2 regions of the Agrobacterium sp. 22-209-1 genome follow, and region 2 is predicted to be linked to the other one. Evidence: predicted binding sites of a transcription regulator. Region 2 holds the regulator's gene; the other holds the start of a gene.
What was found. The regulator PhoB, encoded in region 2, activates phosphate uptake and scavenging genes when phosphate is short. The targets are predictions, from matches to a motif close to TGTCATNNANCTGTCAT.
Positions count from the first base shown of each region.

Region 1 (4,931 bases), on a different contig from region 2:
CCTCAGCGTCTTTTTTCGGAAGCAAGGCTTTTCTTAAGGGCATCCATGATGTTGATGACATTGCCGCCGCTGCGTGCCTTCGGGCCGGTTTTCTTCTTCGAGGAGGAGGCCTCCTCGCCCTTGGACTTCAGCAGGGACTTGATCTTTTTCTGAATGGGGTCCTGCACCAAAGCCGGCTTCCAACCCGTCACCTGTTTGCCGATGCGTTTTTCCATGGCCTCCAGCAGCGGCCGGTCGATTTTCATCCTCGGCTCCAAGGAGTCGATGCTTTCGCGCATTTCCTCACCGTAATGCAGCGTCCAGAGAATGATGCCCTTGCCTGAAGGTTCGAGGAGCACAGCCCTTTCGCGGCGATAGATCACCAGACGCGCAATGCCGAAAACATCGTTCACCTTCATGGCTTCGCGGATGACGCTGAAGGCTTCGGTGCCGATCTTGTCTTCCGGGCGCAGGAAATGTGGACGGTCGTACCAGATCCAGTCAATCGATCCTTTCGGCACGAAAGTCTTGATATCGATGGTGCGGGTGCTTTCCAGCGCTACCGCATCAATCTCGTCATCCTCCAGCAGAACGTAATCGTCCTCGGAGCGTGGAAAACCCTTCACCTGGTTTTTCGCCGCGACCGGCCTATGGGTGACGCTGTCGACATACCGGCTTTCGACCCGGTTGCCGGTTTTGCGGTTGAGTATGTGGAAACTGTATTTGTTGCCTTCCGTCGTCGCGGGTGTCAGCGAGACGGAGGCCGTCACCAGCGACAGCTTCAAATAACCCTTCCAAAAAACCTGCCGTGCCATGTCCGCGATCCACGTTGATCTCCCGGAACAACAGCCAAGGGCGGCGTTTGTTCCGGGAGAAGCGGCCCGTAGCGGCAGTAATGCAGCTATCAGAACAGCGAGGTCAGCCCGTAAACCGCAGCGGAGATCAGCGCAGCCGCCGGCATGGTCACGATCCACGCGATGACAATATTGCCGGCAAGGCCCCAGCGCACCGCCGAGACACGGCGGGCCGCGCCGACGCCGACGATGGCGCCGGTGATCGTGTGGGTGGTGGAGACCGGAATGCCGAGCCATGTCGCACCGAACAGCGTCAGCGCGCCGCCGGTTTCGGCGCAGAAACCCTGCATTGGGTTCAGCCGGGTGATTTTCGATCCCATCGTATGAACGATGCGCCAGCCGCCGAACAGCGTGCCAAGCGCCATGGCCGACTGGCAGGAAATCACCACCCAGAAGGGCACGTAGAAGCTTTCGCCGAGATGTCCCTGGCTGAAGAGCAGCACGGCAATGATGCCCATGGTCTTCTGCGCGTCGTTGCCGCCGTGTCCCAGCGAATAAAGCGAGGCGGAGATGAACTGCATGACGCGGAAGGTGCGATCCACGGCAAAGGGCGTCTGCCGCACGAACAGCCAGGAGACAGTCAGCACCAGAAGCAAGGCGAGGAAGAATCCGATGGCCGGCGACATGAAAATGGCCCCCACGGTCTTCAGCAGGCCCGACCAGACGATGGAATTGAAACCCACCTTGGCAAATCCCGCACCGACGAGCCCGCCGATCAGCGCATGCGACGAGCTGGAGGGAATGCCGAAAATCCAGGTGACGATGTTCCAGACGATGGCGCCGATCAGCGCCGCGAAGATCACCTGCGGCGACACGATGGCCGGATCGATGATGCCGGTGCCGAGCGTTTCGGCCACATGCAGGCCAAAAAACAGGAAGGCGATAAAGTTGAAGAAGGCCGCCCAGGCGACCGCATATTGCGGGCGCAGTACGCGGGTGGAAACGATGGTGGCGATGGAATTGGCGGCGTCGTGCAGGCCGTTCAGGAAATCGAAAAACAGCGCAATGGCGATGAGGCCGACAAGCAGCGGCAAGGCAAGTGCGACATCCATCAGACGTTCTCGATCACGATGCCGCTGATTTCGTTGGCCACATCCTCGAAGCGGTCGACGACCTTTTCGAGTTCGCCGTAGATCTCGCTGCCGATCATATAGGCCATGGCATTGCCGCTTGCGCCGTGGCGGCGGAAGAGGTCCTTGAGACCCAGATCGTGAAGTTCGTCGGAGCGACCTTCAACGCGGGTCACCTCTTCGGCGATGGATGACAGACGATGCGCATTCGTGCCGACTTTGTTGAGAAGCGGAATGGCTTCTGCGATGAGGCCGGCTGCGCGCACGATCTCATGACCCATTTCCTTCATCAGCGGATCGAATTCCGTTTGCTCGAAAAGACGGATGGTCTTGACGGTCTTGTGCATCATGTCGATGGCGTCATCCATCGACTGAATGAGATCCTTGATGTCGCCACGATCGAATGGCGTGATGAAGCTGCGTCTGACCGCAAGCAGCACATCGCGGGTGATGTCATCCGCCTGGTGTTCCAGCGCGACGATGAGGTCGCAGTTTTTCTCGACGTCGACGCCGCTCAAAAGTTGGTCAAGGGCCTCGGCCGCTTTGATAACGGTTTCGGAATGTTTGCTGAACATCTCGAAGAAACGGTCCTCGCGCGGCATCAGCTTGCGAAAAATACTCATCATGCGAATTGGCCCTCAATGGCGCTATATTAGTTGTGGGGGGTGATTGTCATAAAACTGTCATAAATGTACGCGGGGCATTGATGCAACCCGGAAAATCAGCACTATCAACGGATATGAAACCCACCAAGAAAAGCCGGAAAACCCGCCCGGCTCGTGCACTGACATTGCTACAGCAGCTTGCTGCGGTTCCGGAAAAGCTCTTCACTGGCGCTTTCCGGCAGCAATATGCCGCGCTCTGCTTCCGTTATGCCGGCAATGGCGAGGAGGTCGAAATCCTCCTTGTCACGTCCCGTACCAGCGGGCGCTGGATCATTCCACGCGGCTGGCCGATGAAACGCAAGAAGCCGCACGAGGCGGCGGCAATCGAGGCGTGGGAGGAGGCGGGCGTGCGCGGCCGGGTGAAAAAGAATGCCGTCGGCCGCTATACCTATCTCAAGATGCTCGACAATGGCGATGTCGTTCCCTGCATGGTCGATGTGTTCCAGATAGAAGTGACGGAGGCGGAAACCAGTTTCAAGGAACGCGGTGAACGCCTGCTGGAATGGGTGCGTCCGGACGAGGCGGCAAGGCGCGTTCGCGATATCGAGCTGAAATCGCTGTTGGTCGATTTTCGCCCGAAGGGCAAAAAGAAGCGTCAGAGCGGCGTAAAGCTCTAGGCCCCGCTACAAGGGAGGTGGATTTCTTCAGGCGGCGGCCGCCAGCTTCTGGAGGCCGCATTCGCGGACGATCTCCGCAATATGGGCGAACTGCGCCGAGAGCGGATTGCTCTTGCGCCACACGATGCCGATGGTGCGGGAAGGACGAGGCTCCGCCAGTCGGAACACAGAGACCGTGGATTGCCGTGTCTCCATGTCGACCGCCATCTGCGGAATGAGCGTGACGCCGATGCCGGCGCCGACCATCTGCACAAGGGTGGAGAGCGAGGAGCCTTCCATCAGCACGCGCGGCGGCGCATTGGTCGTGCTGCAGAAGGAAAGGGCCTGGTTGCGGAAACAATGGCCTTCTTCTAAAAGCAGCAGGCGCATTTCGCCCAGCTTGTCGGCGCTCGGCACCGGCATGCCCGCATCCTCCATCGGCCGCACAAGGATGAATTCCTCCGAAAACAGTGGAACTTCCTCCAGCGCCGGCTCCGAGACGGGCAGGGCGACGATCGCCATGTCCAGCCGGGCTTCCAGAAGGTCGTCGATGAGTTTCTGCGTCACCGCCTCGCGCGGGCGAGCCTCCAGTCCGGGATAATGTCGCGTGAGTGTCTTGATAATCTGTGGTAAAAGGTAGGGTGCGACGGTGGGAATGACGCCGATGCGCAGGCGCCCGCTGAGCGGCCCATGCCGCGCCCGCGCCAGATCCTGCAACTCATCCACCGAACGCAAGATCGAGCGGGTTCGTTCGGCGAATTCCTCACCAAGCGCCGTCAGCCGGATTTGGCGGCTGCTCCGTTCGACGAGCGGCGCGCCGATCAGTTCTTCCAGCTCCCGGATCTGCAGCGACAGCGCCGGTTGGGAAATCGCGCAAGCCTCCGCCGCCCGGCCGAAATGGCCGATCTTGGCCAGCGCATCGAAATAACGGAGATGTTTCATGGAGAGCGCAATCATAAGCTCAGCATATCGCAGCCTTTAGAATATACAATTGGAAATTATGGAACCCGGCTGTTAGTCATCTTCATGACAGAAAGAGGCTGTAGCTGTGAGAGGTTACCAGCGTCGCTGCACGGTTTCCCATGACCAACTGCTGGCTCTGGCTTCCACGCTGCACATGTCGAATTGATTATTGGTTTAATTGTCAAACCCATCGGAGGGCGAAATGGACGCAACTTCAAAACCGGCTGGCAAGTGTCCTGTCATGCACGGAGGCAACACGGCCTCGGGTAAATCGGTGACCGAATGGTGGCCGAACGCGCTGAACCTCGACATCCTGCATCAGCACGATACCAAGACCAATCCGCTCGGCACCTCCTTCAACTATCGCGAAGCCCTGAAGACGCTCGACGTCGAGGCGCTGAAGGCCGATCTGCGCGCCCTGATGACCGACAGCCAGGACTGGTGGCCGGCCGACTGGGGCAGCTATGTCGGCATGATGGCGCGTGTTACCTGGCATGCGGCGGGCTCCTACCGCGTGACTGACGGTCGCGGCGGCGCCAACACCGGCAACCAGCGTTTTGCCCCGCTCAATTCCTGGCCGGATAACGTCAACACCGACAAGGGCCGCCGCCTGCTGTGGCCGATCAAGAAGAAATACGGCAACAAGATTTCCTGGGCGGATCTTATCGCACTCGCCGGCACCATCGCCTATGACGTCGCCGGTCTGAAGACCTTCGGTTTCGCTTTCGGTCGTGAGGATATCTGGGCTCCGGAAAAGGACACCTATTGGGGTGACGAAAAGGAATGGCTGGCGCCGAGCGACGG
Region 1 is NZ_JBNWCH010000008.1:58,159-63,089, forward strand. Features, by position in the region: gene ku (non-homologous end joining protein Ku) at 3-794, opposite strand; gene ACQZ48_RS17490 (inorganic phosphate transporter) at 884-1,885, opposite strand; gene ACQZ48_RS17495 (DUF47 family protein) at 1,885-2,529, opposite strand; gene ACQZ48_RS17500 (NUDIX hydrolase) at 2,643-3,185, shown strand; gene ACQZ48_RS17505 (hydrogen peroxide-inducible genes activator) at 3,213-4,121, opposite strand; gene katG (catalase/peroxidase HPI) at 4,330-4,931, shown strand, end outside.
Region 1: a site for PhoB is predicted at 2,574-2,590, ahead of ACQZ48_RS17495 (DUF47 family protein). Genes of this name have one in related genera too.

Region 2 (4,931 bases):
CAACGTCACCGAAGGGCACCTGGTCGAAACCCTCGACCTTGGGACCGAAACCTTCGAGATATTTCTGCTGGCCGCCGGCGGCGATCGTTGCGAGCGTGCGGCCGTGGAAGGCGCCTTCGAAGGTGATGATGCGGAATTTTTCCGGATGCCCCTTGGAATAATGATAACGGCGCGCCGTCTTGATCGCGCATTCCAGCGCTTCCGCGCCGGAATTGGTGAAGAAGACCTTGTCTGCGAATGTCGCTTCCGTCAGGCGCTTTGCAAGCTTTTCCTGGCCCGGCACTTCATAAAGATTAGAGACGTGCCAGACCTTCTCGGCCTGGGTCTTGATCGCCTCCACGAGGTGCGGGTGGGCGTGACCCAGTGAATTGACCGCAACGCCGGCCGCAAAATCCAGATATCGTTCGCCGCTTTCCGTGAACAGCCAGACGCCCTCGCCTCGCTCGAAGCGCAGGGGGGCTCTTGCAAACGTATCGAACAATGGCGCGGCGGCTTCGGCCATGGCTGTATCACTCCTTGCGCGGTTGCGCTGTCAGACAGTTGTCAATAGGCTTTCGGGGTTATCCCTCGCCTGAAAATCAAAAATGCCGCCTCGCGGCGGCAGGGGCACTATTGTCACTTCGCCTGCCGATGTCAACAAAAGTCCGCGTTTCTCGGGCTTCTCAAGCCCTAGTAGGTGGCGGCGGATGAGGCCCAAGGTGTTGCCTTTCAGACTCAACTCGCCAGCAAGTTGGGGAAAACCGGAAAATCGATTCGAGATGATTCCCACGACTCTTGCCACGGAGTCTGCGTGGCACTAGGTTAATCGCTAATTACTAGACTGCATTGCGGCGGAACTAGTCACCGAAAATCAGGCAGAAACCACGCTCGCGGCACGCCCGCGAGGCGGAGATGGATTCTGCCGACATTATACGCGACGAGCGGAGAAGCGGCATGAACTGGACAGACGAACGGGTCGAAAAACTCAAGAAATTGTGGTCCGAGGGACTTAGCGCCAGCCAGATAGCAGCGCAGCTGGGCGGTGTCAGCCGTAATGCCGTCATCGGCAAGGTCCACCGCCTCAACCTGCCGGGTCGCGTCAAGGCCGGCGGCCCGGTCACTTCGGCGCGTTCCGCGCCCAAGCGCGCCGCCGCTCCTGCCCCGCGCGCGACGAATTTCGCGGGCCGTGTCGGCACAGCGCCTGCTCGGGTTCTGACCCGTTCCAACGCAGCAACGGCTCTTCAGGAAGAGATCGGCATCGAGACCGCGGAAGTCCTCGATTACGTTCCTTCCAGAAACGTCGTCACCCCGATTTCCCGTCGCCTGACGTTGACGGAACTGACGGAGCGCACCTGCAAATGGCCGGTCGGCGATCCCTTGAAAGACGATTTCCATTTCTGCGGTTGTGAAGCGCTGGAATCTTCACCCTATTGCAAGTTCCATGCGAAACTCGCCTACCAGCCGGTAAGCGAACGTCGCAAAGCTTGAGTGTTGCGGCACGCATTCGACACTCAAAAACTACGGGCCTTCGGGCCCGTTTTTTTATGGCAAAACTCAAGGCGGTCCCGGAATGGGCGCACGCTGTTTGAGAGGCGCTCCCAATTCCTCTTCTTCCGCCTTCTGCGGATGTAAAATCGCGACGCGCCCTTGCGGCAAATACTTTGAGTTCGTCGGCGACGTGCCGCGCCATCCCTCCTGTCTGGTTTCACCGCGCAATCCGACTCTTAGCAGACCGTCTGTTGCCTTCAAAAACAACAAGGACACGCGTTGGGCAAGGTTCGAATTCAGAAGGCCCGCCACCATCCCGGCTGCGGGCCTTCTGAATTTTGGGAATTTTTCCCGAGTGAAACCATCGGTTTCGGTTTCCTCAGGCTTCCATTGAATATCCGGCGCCGCGCACGGTGCGGATGACATCTTGCATATGCGAAAAATTGAGCGCCTTGCGCAGACGTCCGACATGCACGTCGACGGTGCGTTCGTCCACATAGATATCGTGACCCCAGACGCCATCCAGCAATTGTGAGCGGGAAAACACCCGGCCGGGAGAAGTCATCAGGAATTCCAGCAGGCGGAACTCCGTTGGGCCGAGGCGCACTTCGCGGCTCTTGCGGTGAACGCGATGGGTCTCGCGATCCAGTTCGATATCGCCGCATTTCAGCACCGAAGACAGAACCTCGGGGCGAGCCCGGCGCAGCATGGCCTTGACCCGGGCCATGAGTTCCGGTGTCGAGAACGGCTTGACGACATAATCGTCGGCGCCGGTGGCGAGGCCGCGAACCCTTTCGCTTTCCTCACCGCGCGCCGTCAGCATGATGATGGGCAGGCGTTCGGTTTCCGGCCGCATTCTGAGCCGACGGCACAGTTCGATACCGGAAACGCCGGGAAGCATCCAATCCAGGATAAGAAGGTCTGGAATACGTTCCTGCAGCCGAATTTCGGCCTCGTCTCCACGGGGTATCGTGTCGACGTCATATCCCTCAGCCTCGAGATTGTAACGAAGCAGCACGCTCAGCGCTTCCTCATCTTCCACAACTGCAATCTTGGGCACCATATACTAACTCCGCAAGCCGCTGCCTGTCTGTTACTCGGTCACCGAACCGAGCGTGTTGGAACTGTCATCCTTAGGACGCTCGCCTTCCGGCTGGCTGCCGGTGGTCATGTAATAGATCGTCTCGGCGATATTGGTGGCGTGGTCGCCGATACGCTCGATGTTCTTGGCGCAGAACAGAAGATGCGTGCAGGTAGTGATGTTGCGCGGATCTTCCATCATGTAGGTCAAAAGCTCACGGAAGAGCGACGTGTACATGGCGTCGATTTCTTCGTCGCGCTCGCGGATGGCATTTGCCTTCTCCGCCGAACGTGTCGAATAGACGTCGAGGACTTCCTTGAGCTGTACCAGCGCCAGTTCCGAGAGGTGTTCGATGCCACGGGCGAGCTTGCGCGGCACGCCGGTGCCGGCAACCGCGATGACACGCTTGGCAGTATTCTTACCGAGGTCGCCAACACGTTCGAGGTCCGCTGCAATACGTAGCGTGCCGATGATCTCGCGAAGGTCTGCCGCCATCGGCTGGCGCCTGGCGATGGTGACGATGGCCTTGTCGCCGATCTCACGCTCGGAATGATCGAGGATCGCGTCGTCGGAAATGACCTTCTGGGCGAGTGCGGCGTCGGAGTTGACGAGCGCACGCACGGCATCGGCGCACATCTGTTCCGCCAGACCGCCCATTTCGGCGATACGGCGCGTCAGGAATTTCAGTTCGTCGTCATATGCCGACAGAATATGCGAATGGGTCGTTGTCTGCGTCATGGTCTAGTCCTCCGGCTTGGCCTGCATGCGCGTGCCCGGAAGCGGGCACGGCAGAGGCACCAGTCTTGTTCGGTTTCGATAAAGCGCCGGCCGGGATCAGCCGAAGCGGCCCATGATGTAATCCTGCGTGCGCTGGTCGTCCGGATTGGTGAACATCTTGTCGGTTTCGTTTTCCTCGACAAGGTGACCAAGGTGGAACATGGCCGTGCGCTGGGAAACACGCGCCGCCTGCTGCATGGAGTGCGTGACGATGACGATGGTGTAATTGGTGCGCAGCTCGTGGATCAGTTCCTCGACCTTTGCGGTCGCGATAGGGTCGAGCGCCGAGCAGGGTTCGTCCATCAGGATCACTTCCGGGCTGACGGCAACCGCGCGGGCGATGCACAGGCGCTGTTGCTGACCGCCGGAAAGACCCGTGCCGGATTCCTGCAGGCGATCCTTCACTTCGTTCCAGAGGCCGGCCTTCTGCAGGCTCTGCTCGACGATCTGGTCCATATCCGCCTTGTTGCGGGCGAGACCATGGATGCGCGGACCGTAGGAAATGTTTTCGTAGATCGACTTCGGGAAAGGGTTCGGCTTCTGGAACACCATGCCGACGCGGGCGCGCAATTCCACGACATCGATTGCCTGATCGTAGATATCGTCGGTGTCGAGCGTGATTTTTCCGGTCACCCGGCAACCGTCGATCGTGTCGTTCATGCGGTTCAGGGTGCGCAGGAAGGTGGATTTACCGCAGCCAGACGGGCCGATCAGCGCCGTCACCGTATTTTCGCGAACATTCAGGTTCACGTCGTAGAGCGCACGCTTTTCGCCGTAATAAACCGAAACGTCCTTGCCGATCATCTTGTATGAGACTTCATTCATTTTCTTGTCCAGCGCCTTTTCAACTGCTGCTTCCGACAACATGTTCATTGCTCAATCTCCCTCTACCAGCGCCGTTCGAAGCGGCGACGCAACAGGATTGCGCCAACATTCATGACAATGAGGAACAAAAGCAGGATGATGATAGCGCCGGATGTCCTTTCGACAAAGGCACGCTCGGCTTCGTTCGCCCACATGTAAATCTGCACCGGCAGGGCCGTGGACGGATCCATCGGCGTTGTCGGGTAATTCGCGACGAATGCCACCATGCCGATCAGGAGCAGCGGCGCCGTTTCCCCCAGCGCGTGGGCGAGACCGATGATGGTGCCGGTGAGGATGCCGGGCATGGCGAGCGGCAGCACATGGTGGAAGATCGTCTGCATCTTGGAAGCGCCGAGGCCGAGGGCGGCGGCGCGGATAGACGGCGGCACGGCCTTCAGGGCAGCGCGCGTCGCGATGATGATCGTCGGCAGGGTCATCAGCGTCAGGACGAGGCCGCCGACCAGCGAGGCCGAGCGCGGAAAGCCCATGAAGTTGATGAAGACCGAGAGGCCGAGCAGACCGTAAACAATCGAAGGAACGGCCGCGAGATTGTTGATATTCACCTCGATAAGATCCGTCAGACGGTTCTTCGGGGCGAATTCCTCGAGATAGATGGAGGCCGCGACGCCGATCGGCAATGACAGCACCAGCACGATCAGCATCATGTAGAAGGAGCCGATCAGCGCCACACCCACACCCGCCGCTTCCGGACGGCTCGACGCGCCGTTGAAGAAGATGCCGG
Region 2 is NZ_JBNWCH010000017.1:6,943-11,873, forward strand. Features, by position in the region: gene ACQZ48_RS22790 (aspartate aminotransferase family protein) at 1-502, opposite strand, end outside; gene ACQZ48_RS22795 (GcrA family cell cycle regulator) at 934-1,467, shown strand; gene phoB (phosphate regulon transcriptional regulator PhoB) at 1,847-2,530, opposite strand; gene phoU (phosphate signaling complex protein PhoU) at 2,561-3,286, opposite strand; gene pstB (phosphate ABC transporter ATP-binding protein PstB) at 3,383-4,198, opposite strand; gene pstA (phosphate ABC transporter permease PstA) at 4,213-4,931, opposite strand, start outside.